DNA from 2 places in the Clostridium sardiniense genome. Region 1 is predicted to be linked to the other one. Evidence: a T-box and tRNA genes for the amino acid it is inferred to sense, from the RefSeq annotation. Region 1 holds a T-box; the other holds one or more tRNA genes.
The links. A T-box is a leader RNA that pairs with one kind of tRNA and senses whether it is charged. The one in region 1 lies ahead of leuS (leucine--tRNA ligase), so its partner is inferred to be a tRNA-Leu.

Region 1 (13,119 bases):
AATCAGCTCATGATGTATGGGAAAACCTTGAGATGGATAAAGATAGAGTAAAAGAGCTTACTAAAAAAACTGCAATTAGCTCTATAAAGGGGGATACTCCTAAAAATATATTAGATATAGTTGCAAAGTATAAAGAAAAGGAAGAAATAAACTGGCAAGAGTTTCTTAAAAGAATTCTTCCGACTGTAAAGAGTGGATATAAGAAGACCATAGTTAGAAGAGATAGGAGACAGCCAGATAGAGTAGAACTTAGAGGTACTTTAAGAGATACCATTCCAGAGTTAATTGTAGCAATTGATATTAGTGCCAGTATGAGCGAAGATGATGTACGCAAGATTATGGTTGAAGTACTTGCTATAACTAGGAGTAGAGTAGATAAGATAAAAGTTATTGAATGCGATGATATGATAAGACGAGTTTATGATATTAGAACACCTAGAGATATAAAGGAGAGAAGTAGTAAAAATGGAGCCACTAAATTCTCGCCAGTATTTGAATATATAAAAGATAATAGGCTTTCAGATAGAGTTTTAATTTATTTTACAGATGGTGTAGGTGAAGAGGAGCTTACAGTAAAGCCGACTTTAAAGAATGTTATATGGGTATTAACTGGAGAAGGTAAACTTTCTTTAAAAGAAAAATTTGGAGTTATAAAGAATATAAAGGTTAAAAAGAAAGTTGGCGAAGGTGGCTCAGCAGCTATTGAAATGATGAGGGAAGTTGGGCATGAATGGCATAGATAAAATATATACTCAATTAAAAGAAGGTATATAAAATAGTTTCAATTATCAGTGTAGAGGATACTATATCGTAATAATTCAGTTATTGGAAAATTTTTAGGTGAAAAGTTAACTTGAATTCACAAAATATAAATAAAAGCTTTCTAAAATTAATAATTAATCAAAAAATACTCTATTTGTAGTATAATTGTAACCTTTATGTTAAAATTGTTAATGTGAGGGGGAGAGTAAGTATGCAGAAAGGGAAAAAATATAAGAATCATTCAATCATACTCATAGTAATTTTGTTAATAAGTTTTTTAATAAACATTTTTGTTTATATTGATAATATAGAATACAAACATAGAGTTGGGATTAATTCATATAAAAATATAGAGAGTATTAAAGTCAAAAATGATAAAACTCTTGAGATAGTAAATAAGGCTATAGAAGTAAATAAAATTAGTAATGAGGAACTATTAACACTGTATACAAACTACAGTGATATTTCAGATTGTGTAATAGAACTATGGGATGATTATAAATTTTATAGTGAAAATGATAGCAATAGTTTATTTAAAAAGAATATTGATACTAGTTCAATAATAGAGAATGAAGTGTATTCTAGAATTGAGAGCTATTTGAGCAATACATTGATAAATATAATGAATACTGAAAAAAATGAGCTTCTTCTTAAAGAAAAAGACCTAAGAGATTTTATTGTTATGAAAGATTTATCTACTAAAATGAATGATATATTTTTAGAATTTAATGAAACAACCTTAAAAGGTATAGATGGTAAAGAGAAAGAAAAGGTAGTTGTTAAAAAGAAATATTGGATAGATGTTTTAAATAAGATCAATAGAACAAGTAGTGAATATATAGATTATGATTTTACAAGAGATGTTAGTGTATCTAAAGTAATTTATTAATATTAATAAGAGCTTTATAATAGTTTAAACTATTATAAAGCTCTTATTTTTTAGTAATTAAAATCTATATAATTAGTAATATTCAACTTCAGCATTGGAAAAGAAATAATATTTTAAGAAATAAAATAAGGATATATATATAATAATAAAGAAGATTTAATAATTAAAAATCAAAATAATATTTCTGAGATAGCTTAGATTAAATAATATGCAATAATGATATTAAATAGCATAAATTAGATAATGTGACATATTAAATATATAAAAAAAGCGCAGTATACAGTAAACTACGCTTTTTTTAAATTAAAATAATTTAATTACTTATAATTAGTGACATCCGCCGCCACATGAACCGCATCCACCTTCTGGAGCGATAACTGGTTTTAAGCTTAAGCCGTTTCCGTTATTTTCTTCAGCTGAAAGTAAGATAAATCCACCGAATTCTTCGATTAATCTTTTTTCTATAACGAAGTTTATGTCATTAACTACTTCTACTACGTCGTCATCAGTTGCTTCATCAACAGTTATGTTAAATACTGGACCGCTACAAGCCATTCCACCTAAGTTAATTCTTATATTATAATTTTCAACTTTGTTTTCGTCTAAAAATTCTTTAAATTCTTTGTAAGCATCTTCGCTTATTGTCATATTTTTCATTTTTTTCACCTGTCCTTATTTTAAAATTAAAAATAGTCTTAATGATATTATAACACAATTTAATTCAAAGTAAACCAGTCAGAATTAAAAATATTTGTGTACAATAAAAAAAATAAAGGTATACTAGATTTTAGAGCGAATTTATTATAAGTAAGATACTATATAAATGTAGAAAGGATGGTTTTTAGTGAAACCATATGACAGAAATTTTGTATTAGAAAAAATAAAAGAATATAATGAAAAGATTCATGAAGGAAGAGTAAATAATCATGAAATAATAAGGACAAATGGAATAAAAGGAAATATCCATGGATACCTTTATGAACATGATGATGAAATAGATATAGATATTTTAGAACTTGTAGGAAATGATAAATTTTGGATGAAGCTTAGTCCTAGAGAAATAGAGAGCTCATATGGAATTATAAAGCAAGCACATGGAAGAGTTGGAATCGTTGGACTTGGACTTGGCTACGTGGTACAAGAAATAGCTAAAAGTGATAAAGTTTCTGAAGTAGTTGTTTATGAATTTGAAAAAGATATAATAGAGCTTTATAAAAAGAATTTTGGTGAAAATGAAAAGATAAAAATAATTAATAAAGATGCTTATAAAGTTAAGGGCGAAAAATTTGATTATTTTTATGTTGATATATATGAGTACAAATTAACAGAACAAGTAGTTAGTGATTATAAACACTTCAATGAGGCTCTTGATATTGAAGATTATGTGTTTTGGGGTGTTGAACATTTCCTATTAAGTTGTAGATATGAAGATATAGTATGGGTATATATTCCTGAAATATGGATGGAACTTAGTAAGCATATATTTGCAGCACTTCAACAGTCAGGATATTTAGAGTGGTATAAGCAATTAGATAGTAAACTTGTTAAAAAGGTTCTTGAAGAGTTTAAAGAAATCCTAAATGATTAATGATATTTTAAAGGTTCATAAAAGGAAGTAAATATAATAAAAAGTAAAATGAATAAATCATCATAATAATTCTAAAACTACTAAAGTACGTAATGGCTTATATTTTGGTATAGAAAATACCTTTAAGAATATTTAGTTTTAAAATACTTAGGAGGAATTTATTATGAAGGTTACTAATTCAGAAGAACTATCTAAAAAGATGGAAGAGATTAGATTAGCTCAAAAGGAATATGCAACATATACCCAAGAGCAGGTAGATGACATATTTAGAGCTGCTGCAATGGCGGCTAACAATGCAAGAATAAAGCTTGCAAAAGTAGCTGTTCTAGAAAGTGGAATGGGTATAGTTGAAGATAAAGTTATTAAGAATCATTTTGCAGCTGAATATATTTATAATCAATATAAAGATATGAAAACTTGTGGAATAATAGATAAAGATAATACTTTTGGGGTTACAAAAGTTGCAGAGCCAATAGGGGTCGTTGCTGCAATTGTACCAACTACAAACCCTACATCAACAGCTATATTTAAAGCTTTGATATCCCTTAAAACAAGAAATGCCATAATAATATCACCTCATCCAAGAGCTAAGAATGCAACAATTGAGGCTGCTAAGATAATATTAGATGCAGCAGTTAAAGCAGGGGCACCTTCTAATATTATTGGATGGATTGATGAACCATCAGTTGAACTTTCTCAAAAGGTTATGCATGAAGCTGATATAATCCTTGCAACTGGAGGACCTGCAATGGTTAAGGCTGCTTATTCATCAGGTAAGCCGGCTATTGGAGTTGGAGCAGGAAATACTCCAGCAATCATTGATGAGACAGCACATATTAAGATGGCTGTTAATTCAATTTTATTATCCAAAACTTTTGATAATGGAGTGATATGTGCATCTGAGCAAAGCATTATTGCTATTGATGATGTATATGATGAAGTTCGTGCAGAACTTATGAATAGAGGAGCATATCTTTTAAATGATAGAGAATGTGAAAAGGTAAGAAAGATTATATTAAATGAAAAAGGAGGACTTAACTCTGCAATAGTTGGTCAATCTGCATATAATATTGCGAAGATGGCTGGAGTTAAAGTACCTCAAGATGCTAAGGTTTTAGTTGGAGAAGTTGAATCAGTAGAACTTGAAGAGCCATTCTCTCATGAAAAATTATCACCTATATTAGGAATGTATAGAGCGCATAACTTTGATGATGCACTAAAGAAAGCTTCAAGACTTATAGAACTTGGAGGTTTTGGTCATACATCAGTTCTTTATACAGATCAAATAAAATCAAAAGATAGAATGGATAAGTTTGGTACGACTATGAAGACTGCAAGAACTTTAGTAAATATGCCTTCTTCTCAAGGAGCAATTGGAGATATATTTAACTTTAAGTTAGCACCATCTCTTACTCTTGGTTGTGGATCATGGGGAGGAAACTCAGTTTCTGAAAATGTTGGTCCTAAGCACTTATTAAATATTAAAAGTGTAGCTGAGAGGAGAGAAAATATGCTATGGTTTAGAGTTCCTGAGAAAACTTACTTTAAATATGGTTGTCTACCTATAGCACTTAAAGAGCTATGTGATATGGGAAAGAAAAAAGCATTTATAGTAACTGATAAGGTATTATTTGAGCTTGGATATACTGATAAGGTTGTGGAAGTTTTAGAAGATTGCGGTATTGAATTTAAGATGTTTACAGATGTGGAGCCAGATCCAACTCTTGCAGCAGCTAAGATGGGTGCAGAACAAATGCTTTCATTTAATCCAGATGTAATAATTGCAGTTGGTGGTGGATCACCAATGGATGCAGCTAAGATTATGTGGGTAATGTATGAACATCCAGATGTTAAATTTGATGAGCTTGCAATGAGATTTATGGATATAAGAAAGAGAGTATTTAAGTTCCCAGAGCTAGGCAATAAGGCAATGATGGTATCAATACCAACATCAGCAGGAACAGGATCAGAAGTAACTCCTTTTGCAGTTATAACTGACGAAAAGACAGGAGTTAAATATCCATTAGCAGATTATGAATTAACACCTAATATGGCTATAATTGATACTGCACTTATGATGAGTATGCCAAAAGGATTAACAGCGGCTTCAGGCGTAGATGTATTAGTGCATGCACTAGAAGCTTATGTATCAGTTCTTGCATCTGAATTTACAAATGGATTAGCACTTGAATCTATTAGATTAGTATTTAAGTATTTACCAATCTCTTATATAAATGGAGCAGAGAATGTTAAAGCGAGAGAAAAGATGGCTCATGCTGCATCCATGGCAGGTATGGCATTTGCGAATGCATTCTTAGGTATTTGTCACTCAATGGCACATAAATTAGGAGCATTCCACCATATACCACATGGTATGGCAAATGCACTTTTAATTAAGGAAGTTATTAAGTTCAATGCAAGTGATGCTCCAAGAAAGCAAGCAGCATTCCCACAATATAAATATCCAAATGCTAAGTGGAGATATGCAAGAGTTGCTGGATACTTAGGACTTCCAGGAGAAAATGATGATGAAAAAGTGGAAAGCTTACTTAAAGCTATAGATGAATTAAATGAAACTGTTGGAATGCCAAAATCAATTAAAGAAGCTGGAGTTTCAGAGGATAAATTCTATGCAACTTTAGATGAAATGGTAGAGCAGGCATTTGATGATCAATGTACTGGAGCAAATCCAAGATATCCATTAATGAGTGAAATAAAACAAATGTACATAAATGCATATAATGGATATAAGAATTATGATGCTGTTAAAGAGGCTGGCAGAAGTGTAGATGAAGAATATTCTGAAGACTATGGCTATGCAGGTGAAGGAACGGAAGAATAAAATTATATAAATTTAGGATTATAGATTTAAAGTTTTAGCACTTTAAAATTTGAAATAACAAAAAGGAAGGTATATAAAGTACCTTCTTTTTTATTTTAAAGAAAATAATCTGCTTTTACTGGGGAATTATGATTAGTTATATATTTATTTTATATAAAAGTATAAAAAGTTGACGTACTATAAAATAAAAAATATAGTACGTCAAATTTATAAAATACTAAATTAAGCATTGTTTTTATAGCTTATGACTTTTCTTATAATCAGGGTTTTTCCTAACTTTTTTATTAAAGTTAAGAACTAATGCAGTAGAAAAGATAAGAATTACTATAAAAGCAATAAAATACATTAAAGAAAATGATTTATAGATAGAACCTTCATTAAAGATACTACTTGCAAAGGTGCAAGTTGGAGCTTTAATGGCTAAAAGTGAAGTTAGTGATACAGCTGCTAAACTAAATTTTTCTTTAAATCTATTCAATTAAATGACCTCCTTTAAATAAAGAGTTTCATATATTCAATATATTAATATTAAAGAAAAATGTAATTTATGTTTCATAGTAAATATATAATTTTTTATGGAAAGCTTAAATAAACAATATTAAAAATATAGGAATTAGCGGAACTATTATTATCATCCAAGTTGTCTTCTTTGCCCAATTTAACACAAGACCATTTCCAGATCTTTTAGGAATAAATATTGAAGGATCTTCTGGATTATAATAAAATACTCCAAGTTTCCAAAGTGTAGAGTTACTTTGAATAATGGTATTATTATTAAGTTGACTAGCGTTAAAAAGCATCATCACTCTATGATTTATTATTAAGTAATTTACACATATATTAAATACAATAAGTATAGTAAAAAGTATAAAAAGATTAGCATTAGGATATTTTGAAAATGTTATAAATGATAAAGTTAAAAGAAATATAGAGCTTATAATATAATGTTTAAAATAAAGTTTAGTAAAGTTAATTTCAGAATCGAAGGATTCATCTACCTTTACTCCAAAGATTGTATCATCACTACTCATAAAGGGTAAGATACATCCAATTGAAAATAAAATCAACAAATTAAAGTAAAGAAAAATTGTAGAAATATTAATAATCATATTTTGTATCCCTCCTTAATGTATGGAAATTAGTATATGTAAATTCGTATTATTTTATACTTTAATATTATCATTAACACATGAAAAAAATGGAAAGAAATCATAAAGAAACTATTAAGTAATTAGAAATAATATTAATGTATATAAAACAGTAATTTATACTTCTAATTTGAGAATTGACAATTAACAATATATGCTGTCGAGATTTAATTTATTAGTATACTTTATAAATTAATAATATTACTTTTATACTTTAATTATGGTTATTTTAAGCATGAATTTAAGGATTTATAAAATAATAATTAGGAAATATAAAAGGAACTTTGCAAAACCTTGCAAAGTTCCTTTATATATTTATAAACTAATTAATAATGTAATATTATTTTACAACTATATTAACAAGTCTTCCTTTGATAACAATAACCTTAACGATATTCTTACCTTCAGTATTCTTAACTATATTTTCATCAGCTAAAGCAGCAGCTTTTATACCTTCTTCATCAAGATCAGAAGCTACGTTTATCTTAGATTTGATTTTACCATTAACTTGGATAGCTATTTCAACTTCATCTTTAACTAAAGCCTTAGAATCAAACATTGGCCATGATTCATTAAATACTGAAGTAGTATTTCCAAATAGGCTCCATTGTTCTTCTGCAAAGTGTGGTGCAAATGGTGCAAGGATTTTTATAAAGCTTTCGCAAACTTCTTTTAAGAATGAAGCATTTACAACTTCTTCTTTGTTATACTTTGATAGTGCATTTACAAATTCCATCATTCTTGCTATTGCAGTATTAAATTGCATCTTTTCGCCATCTTCAGTAACACCCTTAATTGCAGTGTTAAGCCAGAAGTTAAGTTCCTTTTCAGCCTTATCTATAGTAGTCTTTGAATTTCCTGAATTAATAGCTTCTCTTGCAGTTTCAAGATTTCTTTCAATTCTATCTACGAATCTACCAACAGATTTAATTCCATCATCACTCCAAGTTCCACCTTCAGTGTAAGCAAATCCAAACATTAAGTACATTCTAAATACGTCAGCACCATATTCTTTAATGTAGTCATCTGGTGATATAGTATTTCCCTTTGATTTACTCATTTTAAGTCCATCTGGTCCTAAGATTAATCCTTGGTGAACTAATGAAGTAAATGGTTCATCAAAGTTTAGGTATCCCATATCTCTAAGAGCTTTAGTTATGAATCTTGCATATAAAAGGTGCATACAAGCATGCTCAGGTCCACCAACATACATATCAACTGGAAGCATCTTATCTATAAGTTTCTTATTAAATGGAGCTTCAGTATTTTTGTTATCTGGATATCTTAAGTAGTACCATGATGAACAAACAAATGTATCTAAAGTATCAACTTCTCTCTTAGCTTTTCCGTTGCAGCATGGGCAAGTTGTGTTAACGAACTCTTCGCACTTAGCTAGTGGTGACTTACCATCTGGTGTAAATTCAACATCATATGGTAATTTAACTGGAAGATCTTTTTCAGGTACTGGTACAGTTCCACATTTTTCACAATATATCATTGGAATTGGAGCTCCCCAGTATCTTTGTCTTGATACAAGCCAGTCTCTTAATCTATAGTTAACCTTTTGGCTACCTTCATTAGTTTCTGCTAATTTTTCAACGATTTTAATTTTAGCTTCTTTTGTAGTTAATCCATCAAATTCTCCAGAATTAACTAATACTCCATGTTCGCAGTATGGAAGTTCAGTTTCTGATCCATCTTTAGCAGCTATAACTCTGTTTATTGGAAGATTGAACTTTGTAGCAAAAGCAAAGTCTCTTTCATCATGAGCAGGAACTGCCATTACAGCACCAGTTCCATAGCTAGCAAGAACATAGTCTCCAACCCAGATAGGAACTTCTTTTCCGTTTATAGGGTTTATAGCATAAGCACCAGTAAATACTCCTGTCTTTTCTTTAGAAATTGATTGTCTTTCTATTTCTGATTGCTTAGCAGTTTCTTCTTTATAAGCTTCAACTGCATCTTTATTTTCTGGAGTTACTATTTTATCAACTAATTTATTTTCAGGAGCTAAAACAACATATGAAACTCCACATAAAGTATCAACTCTTGTTGTGAATACATCAAATGTTAAATCATGATCTTTAATCTTGAATGTAACCTCAGCACCAGTTGACTTACCAATCCAGTGTTTTTGCATTGATACAGTTTTTTCTGGCCAGTTAAGTCCATCTAACTTTTCAAGTAATTCATCAGCGTAATCAGTGATTTTTAAGAACCATTGAGTTAAGTCTTTCTTAGTTACTTCTGTATCACATCTTTCACATAATCCATCAACAACTTGCTCATTAGCTAAAACAGTGTTACATGATGGACACCAGTTAACAGGAGCTTGCTTTCTGTAAGCTAATCCTTTTTTGTATAATTCTAAGAATAACCATTGAGTCCATTTATAGTAATCAGGTCTACATGTTACAACTTCATTTTCCCAGTTAAACATAGCACCCATTGCTTTAAGTTGAGCTTCCATAGTTACAATATTTTTATCAGTTGAATCTTGTGGGTGGATACCAGTCTTTATAGCAAAGTTTTCAGCAGGTAATCCAAAAGCATCAAATCCCATTGGTTGGAATACATTATATCCATTCATTCTCTTAAATCTAGCCCAAGTATCTACTGGTCCGTAGTTGAACCAGTGACCAGCATGTAGCTGACTTCCTGATGGATAAGAGAACATTTCTAATACATAAAGTTTTTTATCTAAGTTTGTAGGATCGAATTTATATAATTCTTCTTTTTCCCATTTGTCTTGCCATTTCTTATCAATAGCAGTTCCATAGTTTCCCATAGTTTGTGCCTCCTTAATATTTCAAAAATAATAATCTAAAGTAGAATTATTATTTAATATAAATTACATTTGTAAAATTACAATTTAATTATGTAGATGAGTGAAAGTATATATTATAATCTTTTAACTTACCTTTAATTCATTAAGATACTTTATAAATAATCCATTAGGATTCTTTATAAAGTTTTAGGGTTTTGGGTAAGGTGAAAATAGTACTTATTTATATAAGAATAAGACTGTAAATATAGAATAAAAATAGTATTAATCTATATAAGTTAAGTATATTTTGAGAATAAAAAAAACCTCTCATCTCTTAAAATATAAGAGACGAAAGGATACTTCCGCGTTACCACTCTTGTTAGAAAATTTTATAATATAATAAAACTTCCTCACTCAATAATTTAACGGTTAAACCGTACTTGACTTATCATCAAGTAAGCTCATAGACAAGTTCCTATATTTGCAATGCTGTTTTGCACCAAACAACAGCTCTCTAAAATTACAAGGTTATAGTACTACTTCTAATCATAGCAATGAAATATATAATTGTAATCATTTCTTATAATTATATATTAATGGACAACTTTAAGTCAATAGTGATAGATAAGTTAAGTTTTCTTTATACTTAATGCATTATCGATAGAAAGAAATAATTATAAAAACTTTTTATTCATGAGAATTTTATACATTCAATTACTTTAGGGAAGAGTTTCAAAAAGGAAATTAATATATACATAAATAGGAAAAAATGCTTATATTTCTCTCTCATTTGTGTATAATTAAATATATAGATTAACGAATAGTAGTAAGGTATTATATCATAAAAAGGAGGAGTTATATGTCAGTAAAAGATTATTTGAAAATTTTTTCTAAGGATGCATTTGTAGTGTGTTACATTGTTAAATTTAAGAATGAAGGTATTGATATTAATGGTTATGAAGAATTAAAAAAGGGTATACAATGGTCAAAACATGGTCAAAACAGTTATTATGCATATTGTGAATTAACCAAGGAAAAATTAATTGATCTGATATGTAAAGAAATTGGAATAGAATCAAATGATATTATAGTAATAAATCCATCGGAACTTTCAGGTATAAGGTTTTAGTAATTTAAACTATAGTAATTATTACTTTTCTGATTTTAGTTTTAATGCATATAAGACAATCGAATAATATTAAAATATTACGAGATTAAAGGGTGTTCATAGGACATCCTTTAATTTAGCCGTAATTACATATTATTTTAAAACAAAGTCATTTCTATTTATAGAATATAAACAAAGTTATATTAGAAGATAGTTGGGTATATTAATATATTTAAAAATATAAGGAACTAAGAGTAAATCATACGAGATAATAGGAAGTGTGATGACGGAAGAGATGGATTCAATTTAATGCGTATTGCATTAAAATAGTACTAATAGACCTAAATAGGCAGGTTTGATATTAATTGAATATAATAATATAATTTTAATAAGGGTGTTAATGATTTAAACAATTTATATCAAACAAAGAATTTAGGAGAGTGATATTTTGTGTTCGACGAGAAAGAACCTGAGAAGCGTATTATTAGTAATAATTGGCTCAGGTATCTTAGCTTTTGGAAGCTATAATTTTAATTATCAAAATGGTGTAACAGAGGGAGGAGTATTAGGATTAATACTCTTAGTGAAAAATGTCTTTGATATTTCACCATCAATAACAAATCTTATAATTGATTTCTCATTATTTGCACTTGGTGCAAGATTTTTTGGGAAGAGATTCTTATTATGTTCAATATTTGCAACAGTATGTTTCTCAACTTCATATGGTATATTTGAAAGAATAGGTTTTGTTGTACCAAATTTAAACGAGCATATGTTATTTGCGAGTATATTTGCAGGAATATTTGTAGGAATTGGAGCTGGACTAGTACTTCGTGGAGGAGGAGCGTCAGGTGGAGATGATGTTATTGCACTTTTAGGTAATAAATTTACACCCCTTAAAGTAAATCATGTTTATTTATTAAGTGATGCAATAATTCTTATAATATCTTTAGTTTATCTAGACCTTATACAAGTTATGTTTTCTATTGTAGCTGTGCTTATAAGTGGTAAATTAATAGGTATTATATATGAATACAAAAATGATGATATACAAGATAATAATGTTGAAGATAAAGGTACTGAAGATGCTGAAAATAATGAGGGAATAAAAGGTGATTCATTAACAGCATAGTATATTATAGATTTTTTAGAGTAGTTTTTTAACTACTCTTTTTATTTTGAATAAATTTAGGAACGATAATATATATTACTGCTTAGGAATAAGTAGATGTAAGAAAATTTATAAGAATAAAATTAAGGATAGATACTGTGTAAAATAAAATTTCGAAATATAATTAAAATAATTGAAATTTTATTTATGAAAACTATTGCAAATAAAATATAGCATGATATAATAAAGATGAAATTAAATTTCTTTTTAAAATATAGAAATGTTGAAATTTTATTTCAAACAAAAGGGAGATGAGGGAGAAAGATGCAGGTGAATTTAAAAAGATTAGATACGGAAAAAAGAAATTGTAATAGTAAAAATATAGACAAGCTCTCAACAAGAGAAATTGTGAAATTGATAAATGACGAAGATAAGAAAGTTGCACTTGCAGTTGAAGAAGTATTACAAGATATAGCTAATGCTATTGATTTAATATATGGACAGATCAAAAGAAGCGGGAGATTAATTTACATAGGGGCTGGAACTTCAGGTAGACTTGGCGTGTTAGATGCATCAGAGTGTCCACCAACTTATGGAGTTAGTTTTGATTTAGTAAGAGGAATAATTGCAGGTGGAGAAGGTGCTATGTTTAAAGCTAAAGAAGGTGCAGAAGATTCCAAAGAGCTTGCAGTAGAGGATTTAAAATCTATAGGGTTTAATGAAAATGATGCTTTAGTTGGAATTGCAGCATCTGGGAGAACTCCATATGTAATAGGTGGACTTGAATATGCAAGAGAAATTGGTGCAAAGTCTGTTTCCATATGTTGCGTTAATAATGGGGAAGTTTCTAAGTATTCAGATATATCAATAGAAGTTATCCCAGGTGCAGAAGTTGTTACTGGAT
Region 2 (13,119 bases), on a different contig from region 1:
CTGCTTGCATACTTACAATTGTACTTTTACATATAATATTTTTAGGTACTTCAAGTTCTATTCTTGGTAGTTTTGCTGCTCTTTCGAATAATGCATCTGATGCAATTCTTACGCCCGGAACAATACATCCACCTAAATAATCTCCCTTTTCTGTTATTGAACAGAATGTTGTTGCTGTACCAAAATCAATTACTATGTTTGGTTTTTTATATAGTTCAAAAGCTGCAACAGCGTTAACTATTCTATCTGCCCCAACTTCTTTAGGATTATCATATTTTATATTTATTCCTGTCTTTATTCCAGGTCCTACTATTATAGGCTCCCTGCAGAAACATTTTCTTATCATATTTTCTAATGAATGCATTATATTAGGAACTACTGATGATATTATTATTCCCTTAACTTCCTTTGGATCTAAGTTATGTTGAGAAAACAACTGCATAACTTGTACGCTATACTCATCAGACGTTTTTTGTGCATCTGTTGATATTCTCCAACTAGCTATATAATTATCATCCTTGTGAACCCCTAAAACGATGTTTGTATTTCCTACATCGACAAGCAAAATCATAAAAGCACCACCTTAATATAGTTAAAAGCAGCTATAATTAAAGCTGCTTTTATTCTGATAAAATAACTTAATTTTAACAATATAATTTTAACAATTCAGTGGTATTTGTCAAGAGTTAACAGAACGTTAGAATAATCCTATAATTTCTCCATCATCCAATATATCCATTTTATTCGCTGCTGGAACCTTAGGTAATCCTGGCATTGTCATAACATCTCCAGTTAACACAACTATAAATCCAGCACCATTTGATACTCTTATCTCTTTTACAGTTATATCAAAATTTTCTGGTCTCCCTAAAAGACTTGGGTTATCTGATAGTGAATATTGAGTTTTTGCCATACATATTGGAAGTTTATCTAAACTAAACTTTTCAAGTTCAGCTATTTGCTTTCTAGCTTGTGGTGTATAGTTTACAGTATTTGCTCCATATATTTCCCAGGCTATAGTCTTAATTTTTTCTTCAATAGTATTATTCGTATCATATAAAACTTCAAATTTTGATTCTTCATTTTCTAATACATCAACTACTTCAGTTCCAAGTTCTATTCCACCTTCTCCTCCTTTTGCCCATACATCTGAAAGTGCAACTCTAACACCATTTTCTTTGCAGAAGTCTTTTATAAATTGAACTTCCTCTTCACTATCTGATGTAAATTTATTTATAGCCACAACTACAGGAACATTATACTTTTTAATATTTTCTATCTGTTTTTCTAAATTTGAAACACCTATTTTTAATGCTTCAATATCCGGAGTATTAAGGTCATCTTTTTTCACTCCACCATGGTGCTTTAAAGCTCTTATAGTGGCGACTATAACAACACAATCTGGAGTTAATTCTCCATATCTACATTTAATATCTAAGAACTTTTCAGCTCCAAGATCTGCTCCAAATCCCGCTTCTGTAACTACTATATCACTAAGTTTTAGTGCAAGCTTAGTTGCTATAACTGAGTTACATCCATGTGCTATATTCGCAAATGGTCCTCCGTGAATTATAGCCGGAGTATTTTCTAATGTTTGAACTAAGTTAGGCTTTATTGCATCTTTCATTAATAGTGCCATGGCACCTTGTATACCTAATTCCTTCGCATATACCGGTTCTCCATCTAAGTTATAAGCAATTAATATATTTCCCATTCTTTCTTTTAAATCACTTAAATCTTTAGCTAGGCATAGTATAGCCATTATTTCTGATGCTACAGTTATCATAAATCCATCTTCTCTTAAAAAACCATTAATCTTTCCTCCAAGACCTACAACAACTTCTCTTAATGCTCTATCATTCATATCTATAACTCTTTTAAAAATTATTCTTCTTGAGTCAATTCTTAAATCATTCCCTTGATGTATATGATTATCTATAGCTGCTGATAACAAGTTGTTAGCTGATGTTATAGCGTGCATATCACCAGTAAAATGTAAGTTTATATCTTCCATAGGAACAACCTGTGCATATCCACCACCAGCAGCTCCCCCCTTGATTCCAAATACAGGCCCAAGAGACGGCTCTCTAAGTGCTATAACTGAATTCTTACCCATTCTACGCAACGCATCTCCAAGGCCTACTGTAACCGTTGATTTTCCCTCTCCTGCCGGTGTAGGATTTATAGCTGTTACTAGAACTAATTTCCCATCTCTATTTCCTTGCTTCTCTTTTAATGCATCCAATGATATTTTACATTTATATTTTCCGTATAATTCTATATCATCCTCATTTAAATTTAATTTTTCCGCTATCTTTGTTATATATTCCATATTTGCTTCTTGAGCTATCTTAATATCGCTTTTCATTAATACTAACCTCATTTCTTATTAAATAAATTTCAATTCTCTAAAAATTATCTATTATTATACCCTACATATTACGAGTATACCATTTGTTTTAATTTTTTTGAAGTATTTTATCGAACATTTTTTTGTTTTTATTATATATAATTCGTATATATCCCAATTATAATTCTATATAAAATAAAAAGGTTCTGTTTTCACAGAACCTTTAAATTATGCTTTATCAAATATTTCTTCGAATTCTTTACCTTCTATCTTTTCTTTTTCTAAAAGTGCTTGAGCAACAGCATGTAATTTACTAATATTTTCTCTAAGTATCGCTTCTGCTCTTACATAAGCTTCATCAACTAATGCTTTAACTTCTTTGTCGATTTCAGCTCCTATTTCTTCCGAGAAGTTTCTTCCTCTTCCAAGATCTCTTCCAAGGAATACCTCATTTTGATCTGATCCGTATGAAATTGTTCCAAGTTTTTCGCTCATTCCATACTCCATAACCATACTTCTAGCAATTGCACTAGTTCTATCTATATCATTCTTAGCTCCAGTACTAATGTCTCCAAGAATAATTTGTTCTGAAACTCTTCCTCCTAGAAGTCCAACCATATCATCTTTAAGTCTAAGCTTTGAAGTATATGATCTATCCTCATCTGGTAAATGCATAGTATATCCACCAGCTCTTCCTCTAGGAATTATACTTATTTCATGAACTGGGTCTGAATACTTTAATGATTTCATCACAACAGCGTGACCTGCTTCATGATAAGCTGTAAGCTTTCTATCTTTTTCACTAATAACTCTACTTTTCTTTTCTGGTCCAGCTATTACTCTTGTTATAGCTTCTTCCATATCTAGCATTGTTATAGCCTTATCGCCTCTTCTAACTGCAAGAAGTGCCGCTTCATTAGTAAGATTCTCTAAATCAGCACCTGAAAACCCTGGTGTTCTCTTTGCTAGGACATCTAGTTTAACATCATCAGCTAAAGGTTTCTTTCTTGTATGCACTACTAGAATCTCTTCTCTACCTTTAACGTCTGGTGCTCCTACAACTATTTGTCTATCAAATCTACCTGGTCTTAATAATGCAGGATCTAAAATATCTGGTCTATTAGTTGCTGCAATCATTATGATTCCTTCATTCATTCCAAAACCATCCATCTCAACAAGTAATTGATTAAGAGTTTGCTCTCTTTCATCATGACCTCCACCAAGACCTGCTCCTCTTTGTCTACCTACTGCATCTATTTCATCTATAAATACTATACATGGAGCATTCTTCTTAGCATCTGCAAAAAGATCTCTAACTCTTGATGCACCTACTCCAACAAACATTTCAACAAAATCTGAACCTGATATACTAAAGAATGGTACACCAGCCTCTCCAGCTATCGCCTTTGCAAGTAAAGTCTTACCTGTTCCAGGAGGACCTACTAGAAGAACTCCTTTAGGGATTCTAGCTCCCATTTGTGTATACTTTGATGGTTCCTTTAAGAAATCAACAATTTCTTCTAATTCTTGCTTTTCTTCATCAGCACCAGCAACATCTTTAAATGTTACTTTTTTAGAATCTGGAGTAGCAACTTTAGCTCTATTTTTACCAAAGTTCATTACTCCTCGGCCACCACCGCCACCTTGAGATTGTTGTGTCATTACAAATAAAAGTACTAAGAATAATACAACCATAAGTACTGTTGGTATAATAGATAACCATGCTCCACTATTTGAAGGCTTTTCAAATTCTACTTTTACATTATTCTTAGGATTTTCACTAATTAACTTTGTAAGCATTGTCTCAGGTGCATATGTTATAAATTTTTGGTTATTATTCATTACACCTTCTATCGTCATATCGTCTTCACGAACATATATGCTAGTTATTTCGTTAGAACTCCACTTTTGTTGGAAAGAACTATATGAGATTGTATCTGATTTATTACCTGTTTCCCACAATGCTACTGATGCAAAAATCAGTACCGCTAATGTGACAATCCATACAGCTGCACTTGAATATTTTTTCATTCAAGGCCCCCCTCTCTTTATAATATTTAAAATTTTACCATATGGTTTTTTTAATTACAATAATTCCTATTTGTAAATATTTGAACTTTTTATTTGTTATATACTTCTTCTTTTAATATGCCAACGTAAGGTAAATTTCTATATTTTTCAGCATAATCAATTCCATATCCAACTATAAATTCATTAGGAACTTTAAATCCTATGTATTTAACATCTAAATCTGCTGTTCTTCTCTCTGGTTTATTAAGTAATGATACAATTTCAATACTTTCTGCTCTTCTTGCTTTTAAATATTTTAATAAATAACTTAATGTTATTCCACTGTCAACTATATCTTCAACTAATAGCACATGTTTACCTTCTATACTATGATCTAAATCTTTTAATATCCTTACAACACCTGATGATTCTGTAGAATCACCATAGCTTGATACTGCCATGAAATCTATTTCGCAAGGTATAGTTATATTCTTAATAAGATCTGATGCAAATAAAACTGATCCTTTTAAAACTCCAACTACAAGTAAATCTTTACCCTCATAATCTTTACTTATTTTAGCACCCAATTCCTTGACTTTTTTAGCTAAGTCCTCTTCATTAAATAATATCTCTTTTACATCTTCCCTCATGACTATAATTCCTCTCTTTTACACATTACTTTAATAATGTTTTCTGTTTGTTTAGTTACTTTATATGTATTAGATGTCTTAACGCCTAATAACCATGCAATTTCATCATCAAATTCAACAACTGGGATATTGTCTCTATAATCCTTAGGTATTTTCATATCAATAAATATATCTTTTATTTTTTTACTACCTTTCATACCTAAAGGTGTTATCCTATCTCCATTTTTTCTTTTCCTAAGAGTAACATACTCATTAATTTTATCATAATCAAAATACTTAATTAAGTCATTATTGTTAAATTTTAAATTTTTTTCTCTTATTTTTACTTCAAATTCTATAAGACAACCTAAAAAATCTACTTGTAACCCATCTAAATCATCTTTTTTTATTTTAATCTCATGAATATCATCTTGTTTTTTTAATAATCTTTCCTTCTCCTTTATATATATTTCACCATATATATTTTCAGCATATATTCCATTAGGTAAATCTATTCGTTTATTTGTCCCTATATCTTTTAGTTCTATAACTTCTTTTATATGTTTCATTTCAAAATCATAAGTACTATTTGAAAGAGTTGTTAGAGCTTTTCTTATTACTCTAGTAATTATAGCCCTTTCTTTATCAAATAATTCCCTACTTAGTATTATTTCATCTTTCTTTACTATACAATACTTAGAAAAAGCCTTTTTAGCCTCATTATTGATAAAATCATTGTCTTCTTGAAGTAATAAGCTCATTCTATTTATAGCTTTAACTACATCTCCATTAAAATTTTCCTTCATATAAGGCAATATATCTAATCTTATTTTATTTCTACTATATATGTTTTCTAAGTTTGTCTTATCAATTTTAGGATTTAAATTATTATCCTCGCAATACTTTTCTATATATTCCCTTTCTAAAAACAATATAGGTCTTATATATATCCCATCTCTAATAACAGGAATTCCACCTAGTCCTTCAAGCCCAGTACCTCTCATCATTCTCATTATTATTGTTTCTGCTTGATCATTAGCATTATGAGCTGTTGCAATCTTTGTGTATCCATTTTCTTTACTTATTTTATTAAAGAATCCATACCTTTCATCTCTTCCCGCAGTCTCACTAGATACTCCTCTATCTTTTGCTATTTTTTCTATCTCAAGTCTTATGCTATAAAAATCTATTTCTAATTGTCCACAAAGTTCTTTAGCATATTCCTCATCTTTTAACGCCTCTTCGCCTCTAATCATATGATTTATATGAGCTGCTCCAATCTCTAAAGAATATCTATCTTTTATAGTGTGTAGTAAATGTAATAAACATACTGAGTCTGGACCTCCTGATAATCCAACTAGAACTTTATCTCCTTTATTTAAAAGTTTATTTTCTTCTATATAATTAATAAAATCGTTAATCAACTTTCTCACATCCTATGTATAACTATTCATTTATATCATACCTTAATATTACACATTTTGTAATATTAAAATTATAAAAGCTGACTACAAGCCAGCTTTTATTATTAACATAACTACATTTTAATATGCAGAGTAAACCTTAGAAACTACAATAGTCATATCATCCTTTATAGTTCCATTGTTAATTTCTTTAGAATATTCTAATATATCTAGAACAAGTTCCTTAGGATCACTTCCCTTCTTAACAAGATAATCTTCAAGCCACTTAGAATCTCCAACTCCTTTCTTATCAACATCTAGAACTCCATCACTTAGTGTTATTATTATATCTCCATTCTTAATCCTTTCTTCAGTACTTTCTATTTCGACCTTATCTACCAACCCAAAAGGCGGCATATTAGATGATATTTTCTTTATTTTATTTCCTCTCTTTATGAAACTAGCTGCTGCACCAACTTTATAGAATGATGCTTTACCTGTATATAAATCTATTGTATTTAAATCTAATGTTGAGAATTTCTCATCCTCTTCAAATTTCATACTCATTATTGAATTTACTGTGTTTAATGCAGTCTCAACACCAAATCCTTCCTCAATAAATTTTTCAACTAAATCAACAGTTATTTTACTCTCTTTTCCAGCCTCAGGACCTGACCCCATTCCATCACTTAATAAAGTTATATATTGTCCACCTTCTAATCTTCCAAAAGAATAAGTATCTCCAGTTTGTTGTTCCCCTTCTTTAACTCTCATACCAGCGTAAGAAATAACCTTATATCTTGGCATTTCTTTTAAGAATATAGCACAATCTTTATTGTTTGGTTGTATTCTACATCCTTCTTCACTAATCATCATTGGAGTTCTCACTAACTCATTAACTACTGGAAGTATATTCTTTATGCAATGTGTTCCACATGAGCAATTTTCCATACTTACCTTTATATTCATCCTTCCACCTTTATCTGTAAAGCAGAATATTTCTTTATACTTTATTGAATTCTTATTAAGTTCCTTTCTAATTATTCTTTCAAGCTCTGAGCACCAAGTAACATCCCGCTTAAAATCTGAAACCATATTATCTAAATTATCTGATACATTTCTTATATGAGTTGCTACAAGTTTTCTACCTTCCTCTAGCTTCCTTCTTGTAATTTCATTGGCATTTAATATATTTAATATCTCTTCTGAATTTCTTATAAGCTCTGATTTGCCAATACACTTCTTTTCAAGTTCTATAGGAAAGTTTTGTCTTCCTTCTTCTCTACCCTTTAAAAGTTCTTGGAAAGCTGTATATGTCTGATTGAATTCTCTTTCCCAACATTTATTACAATCTGTACATACACTACATACTCTATCTGCTAGATTTTCAACTAATGCTGTACTTCTATTTTTATATTGTAATTTATTATTATCTGAAATACTATTTAATGATGTCGCTAACATATCTAATGCGTTTCCAAAGCCCTGTACTTTTCTTGAAAACTCATTCTTAACTTGGGATAGATGCTCCTCATTTATAGTATCCACCTTAGTCTCCTGACACATTTCAACCTCTAGTCCATTAAATATTTTCTTAGGAATTATTAGGAAAATCATTCCACCTACTAATATCTCAATAATTCCTTCCATATGCAACCCTTGAGAATATAGTGAAAGAATCAAATAAACCATTATAGATGATAAGAATGAGAATACCTTACCAGTTTCTTTAAATAATCCTACCATTAGTCCTATGCTTCCATATAGTCCAATTCCGCTTATCATGTCTCCAGATGTAATTCCTACAATAACGCCCATTGCAATTCCAATTGCAGCTCCATTTGCAGCTCCACCAATATAAGCTATTGATATTACAGTAGCAAGTGATGCTATATTTCTTATACCAACTCCTGCAATAGTTATTCCACCAATTCCAGCAATCATCAAACACACTATTATTGCAATGCTTATTACTTCTTCTATATTAAAGAAATAATTTGTATTATACTCACCTACACACTTCAATCCATACTTTATAACATAATATATAGGAAGAACAAGAATTGTATTTAACCCTGCAATTGTTACGTTAACTCCTATATCATAATTACTTATCACTAATCCATAAATTATATAACTTAAAAATACTATAAAGAATAAATGCTTTTCATTTAGTCTTTTTTGAAGCTTATTTATAACTAAGCTATATCCTAATACCATAAGAACAGTTATTAGATACATCCATCCATCTTTTAATGTAGCATTTATTGTAAAATATCCAATCAAGGCTCCAACAGAAGCTACAACAACCTTACTTTGTTCTCTTCCAGCAACTACACTAATTAAAAAGGCTAATCCAAACGGAGATACTCCAGCTATATCTCCCTCTCCAATCATTATAGTAACTCTACTTAACAATAATGTAGCTATAAAAATAACTACTAGTTTTGTAGGCTCATTCCTTACTTCTACTTTACTATTATTATCTATTCCCTCTTCAAATCTTTTAAATGCTCCTCCATTAAGTCTGTACTGCATATATCTTCCTCCTAATTCCCATAATTTGTAATTTAATTATAACAACTATTCTTCTCGATATATGTCAATACATGGTGTAATTTTAAAATTTCGTCGGACATTATTCTTTTATATTTTTAATTTTCTATCTTTAGTATTATTTTTCGATATATTATTCATATTATATGAAAAGTTCCATAAAGTACCATACTTCAATAGTTTATAGCAATTTATTTTATTTTTACTCTTTGTCATTATATATATGAATTTGTTATTTCTTAACATATTTTTTTACACATAAAAAAATAGAAGCTATAATAAATCTTTTTTCGACTATAGCTTCTATATTTTTATTTTATATAGCAAAAAAGATCTAAGAAGAATCTTAGATCTTTGGTGCCGAAGACCGGAATCGAACCGGTACGGTGTTTAACCACCGCAGGATTTTAAGTCCTGTGCGTCTGCCAGTTCCGCCACTTCGGCATGCGTTTTTCTCTCTGTCATTTCCTGACGACAATAGTTATTATATAGTATAGTCATAATACTGTCAACATATATTTCAAACTTTTTTTTATTAATAATATTTTTATTTAAAACCTTAATACAAACTAGCTATTTTACTTACATCTAGAATATATATCTCCTCTCTTATTTTACACTTTCTATTATAATTTACTAGAAAATATTTATATGAAAAATAATAAAAAGCCTCCAGTTTAATTACCTAAAAGCTTTTTATTATATAGATTTATATATTAAATTTATATGATGTCGTGTATTTTAGAATGATTTTTTACCACTCTTGCTTTTGAAATCTTGATGTTTTTTAACATCTTGCATTCTTTCTTCACTATCTTTTAAGAACTTAGACATCTTATCCTCAAAATTTCCGCCAGCTTTTTTCTTTTCAGTTACCCAATCAAATTCAGCTGGTCTAGCTGATTTTTTTGGTTTAGTTTCAGCTTGCTTTATTGATAAACTAATTTTTCCGTTATCATCAATTGATATAACTTTTACTTTTACTTTATCTTGTTCTTTTAAATGTTGTCTTATGTCCTTTACAAAAGAATCTGCTACTTCTGATATATGAACTAGACCTGTTTTTCCGCCTTCTAATTCTACGAAAGCTCCAAAATTAGTAATATTTACCACTGTACCTTCTAATATGTTTCCTGCCTCTAAGGTCATGTTTAAAAGACTCCTCCTTAATTTAAATAAAATATATATGTTATTATTAATAATAACCTACTTTTCAGACTTTGAGTCACCTTTTTTATCATTTACGACTTGTTCATCCGGTTTAACCATCTTAAGTCTTTCTCTAGCTAAGGTCTCAATATACTCATCAGAATTAGCACTTTTAACTTCCTCTTCAAGCTGCTTGTTTTTTTCCTTCAGCTTTTCTAATTCTGTATGCTTCTGAGCTATAGTATCTTCTATTCTTTTTATAGCTCTCTCTTGTCTAACAAAACTAAGTAAAAAAACAAGGCATAGTACTAAGATTATTAAATTCTTCCCTTTTATCTTTTTTATCATCCATAGTACCTCATTTTTTAAATTCTATAAATATATTTTAAACACTCTGAACTCTTAATTCAAGTTATTTTTAATTATATTTAGCTTTTATTTAAAATTAGTTTTTATTATTAATCTTTGACCATATAATTCTTAGGGGATAACTTGCATTTTTGTAGCTTCTTCTCACTATTGTCTTTGTGCCGAAAAAAATTATATTTTCTAATTTATAAATGGCTTTGCTAAATAATTTTATATATATAAGCAAAGATACTCCCATACATAAATAAACATATGGCCCCAAAAAAGCAAAGTTTGTGTAAAGCAAAAATGTAAATATAGCTAATGCTGATAATATCCAAAATAGGATATCCTGTATCATTACTATTATTTTATGTCCTTTTTTTCCTCTTAATATTCTATATATGTCGAAAAAAATTCCTAAAATAAATCCAGCAGCTAATGCATAAAATACAATTTCAAATTGAACTTCTAACTCTAACGGCATATTTTTACCTACTTATAAGCTTTTTTAAATTTATTCTTCTTCTTTTTTGCTTTACTTTACCACTGTATATCATGCTTGTAATATGTCCCTCTATTATTACATCCCCATTTTTAACATCTAGCTTATTCATTTTAAGTCCTTGACCATTGATTTTAAGCTTTCCAAGTATAGTATTAAGTACTATCTTCTCATCATCAAAGCTCATTACTTCATCAACACCTGTCAATGAAAGTTTTTTTCTATTTTCTAGTTCCATCTTACTTTTGCAAGCTTGTATGTTATCAGATTTCTTTTCCATATATAATCTCCTTTAGACATTACTCTTATTAAGAAATATATGTGATTATTAATTTCTATATTCTTAAATTGACGTCTTTAAAGATTATTATAAAATTATTCTATTTCTGCTCCCTCTAATATCTTATACATATCCTTTGCATCTTCTTTTTTAACATGCTCTACTATATTTAAAACTTCAGCACGTAATGATCTATTTGCAAATGTAATTTCTATTATGTCACCTTCTTTTACTTGAGTTCCTGACTTTGCTATTTTACCATTTATAGAAACTCTTTCACTTTCACATGCTTCTTTAGCAATAGTTCTTCTCTTTATAAGTCTTGAAACCTTTAAATACTTGTCTAATCTCATACAAAGTCACCTTCTTTTTTTAAATTTATATCCATCACTATTTAGTGATGGATATATTGCATCTAATATTTAAATTAAAACTTAATTTTATAAAAGAACCCGAGTCTCCTCGGGTTCAAAAAAATTACTTATTAACTTTTTCTTTAAACTCTTTACCAGCTTTGAATACTGGAACAGTTGATGCTGGAATCTTTATAGTTTCTTTAGTTCTTGGGTTTCTTCCTTCTCTAGCTGCTCTTTCTCTAGTTTCGAAAGTTCCGAATCCAACTAATTGAACTCTTTCACCATTTTCTAAAGCTTCTTCAACACTTTCTATAAATGCTTTTAAAGCTACTTCTGCATCTTTTTTAGTTAACTTTGACTTTTCAGCCATACTAGTAATTAATTCTGCTTTATTCACAATTACATCCTCCTTAAATAACTAGTTATATATTTATAGTACTAACTAATTCTTTATGTACTACACTTACATTATCTTATTATATTATTACTTTCTATTCTCGTCTATACTGAATATATAAATATTCACATATTCCTGTAAAAAAAAGCTAATTTAATATAATAATTTAGAAGTATAGAATTTATTACTTAATTATATTCTCTAAAAACATTGGAATTCCTTCTAAATCTAATTATTTTCTTGTTTTTTAGCCTCATTCCAAAGTTCATCCATTTCTTCAAGAGACATATCTCTTAAATTTTTTCCTTTGCTAATCGCTTGTTCTTCTATAAAACTAAATCTTCTTATGAATTTATCAGTTGTTTTGTTTAATGCTTCTTCTTCATCAACATTTAGAAATCTTGCTACATTTACACATGCAAACAATAAATCCCCAACTTCTTCTGTTATCTTTCCCTTATCTTCTGTATTATATACATCTAAAACTTCATTTAATTCTTCTGTTACTTTTTTTGATGCATCTTCTACATTATCCCAATCAAATCCAACTTTTCTCGCTTTATTTTGAATCTTATGAGCTCTAATTAAAGCTGGAAGAGCATTTGCAACACCTCTTAATTCTTCCGTTACTGTTTCAAATCCCTTCTCTTCCTTCTTTATTTCATCCCAATTTTGTACAACTTCTTCCGAATTGCAAATATCCTTACCCTTGAATATATGTGGATGCCTATCTATCATCTTAGTATAAATTCCTTCTATTACATCACTAAAATCAAAATATCCATCTTCTTTTCCTATTGATGAATGGAATATTACATGTAATAAAACATCCCCAAGTTCTTCTATCAACGCATTGTCATCATCTTTTTCTATAGCATCCTTAACTTCATAACTTTCTTCAACTATTCCATTTTTTATACTTTCATGAGTTTGTTCTCTATCCCAAGGACATCCTTCATCACTTCTTAAAATATCTATTAAAGCTATTAAATCATTTATATCCTTTTTATTATTTAAATCTTTAGGGATATATACAGATGTTAGATAATCTATATCTTCTTGCATATCAAGTTCATATAGTGGTATTTCCCTTATACTCTCTAAACCTTCAATACCTGCCGCTCTTACATAAATTA

Region 2: it has a tRNA-Leu gene. The T-box ahead of leuS (leucine--tRNA ligase) is inferred to sense a tRNA for this amino acid. The anticodon was not compared.

Annotation. Positions count from the first base shown of each region.
Region 1 is NZ_JAIKTU010000001.1:188,221-201,339, forward strand. Features, by position in the region: gene K5V21_RS00770 (vWA domain-containing protein) at 1-743, shown strand, start outside; gene K5V21_RS00775 (hypothetical protein) at 974-1,651, shown strand; gene K5V21_RS00780 (HesB-like protein) at 1,979-2,308, opposite strand; gene K5V21_RS00785 (hypothetical protein) at 2,496-3,239, shown strand; gene adhE (bifunctional acetaldehyde-CoA/alcohol dehydrogenase) at 3,403-6,081, shown strand; gene K5V21_RS00795 (hypothetical protein) at 6,317-6,559, opposite strand; gene K5V21_RS00800 (DUF5808 domain-containing protein) at 6,666-7,190, opposite strand; gene leuS (leucine--tRNA ligase) at 7,570-10,017, opposite strand; T-box leader at 10,338-10,555, opposite strand; gene K5V21_RS00810 (hypothetical protein) at 10,856-11,125, shown strand; gene K5V21_RS00815 (YitT family protein) at 11,553-12,236, shown strand; gene murQ (N-acetylmuramic acid 6-phosphate etherase) at 12,540-13,119, shown strand, end outside.
Region 2 is NZ_JAIKTU010000008.1:203,318-216,436, reverse strand. Features, by position in the region: gene K5V21_RS11470 (type III pantothenate kinase) at 1-571, opposite strand, end outside; gene K5V21_RS11465 (formate--tetrahydrofolate ligase) at 698-2,368, opposite strand; gene ftsH (ATP-dependent zinc metalloprotease FtsH) at 2,579-4,381, opposite strand; gene hpt (hypoxanthine phosphoribosyltransferase) at 4,471-5,010, opposite strand; gene tilS (tRNA lysidine(34) synthetase TilS) at 5,013-6,413, opposite strand; gene spoIIE (stage II sporulation protein E) at 6,534-8,930, opposite strand; tRNA gene K5V21_RS11440 (tRNA-Leu) at 9,304-9,392, opposite strand; gene K5V21_RS11435 (S1 domain-containing RNA-binding protein) at 9,690-10,097, opposite strand; gene K5V21_RS11430 (FtsB family cell division protein) at 10,155-10,445, opposite strand; gene yabQ (spore cortex biosynthesis protein YabQ) at 10,543-10,932, opposite strand; gene yabP (sporulation protein YabP) at 10,937-11,230, opposite strand; gene K5V21_RS11415 (RNA-binding S4 domain-containing protein) at 11,326-11,583, opposite strand; gene K5V21_RS11410 (HU family DNA-binding protein) at 11,708-11,983, opposite strand; gene yabN (bifunctional methyltransferase/pyrophosphohydrolase YabN) at 12,212-13,119, opposite strand, start outside.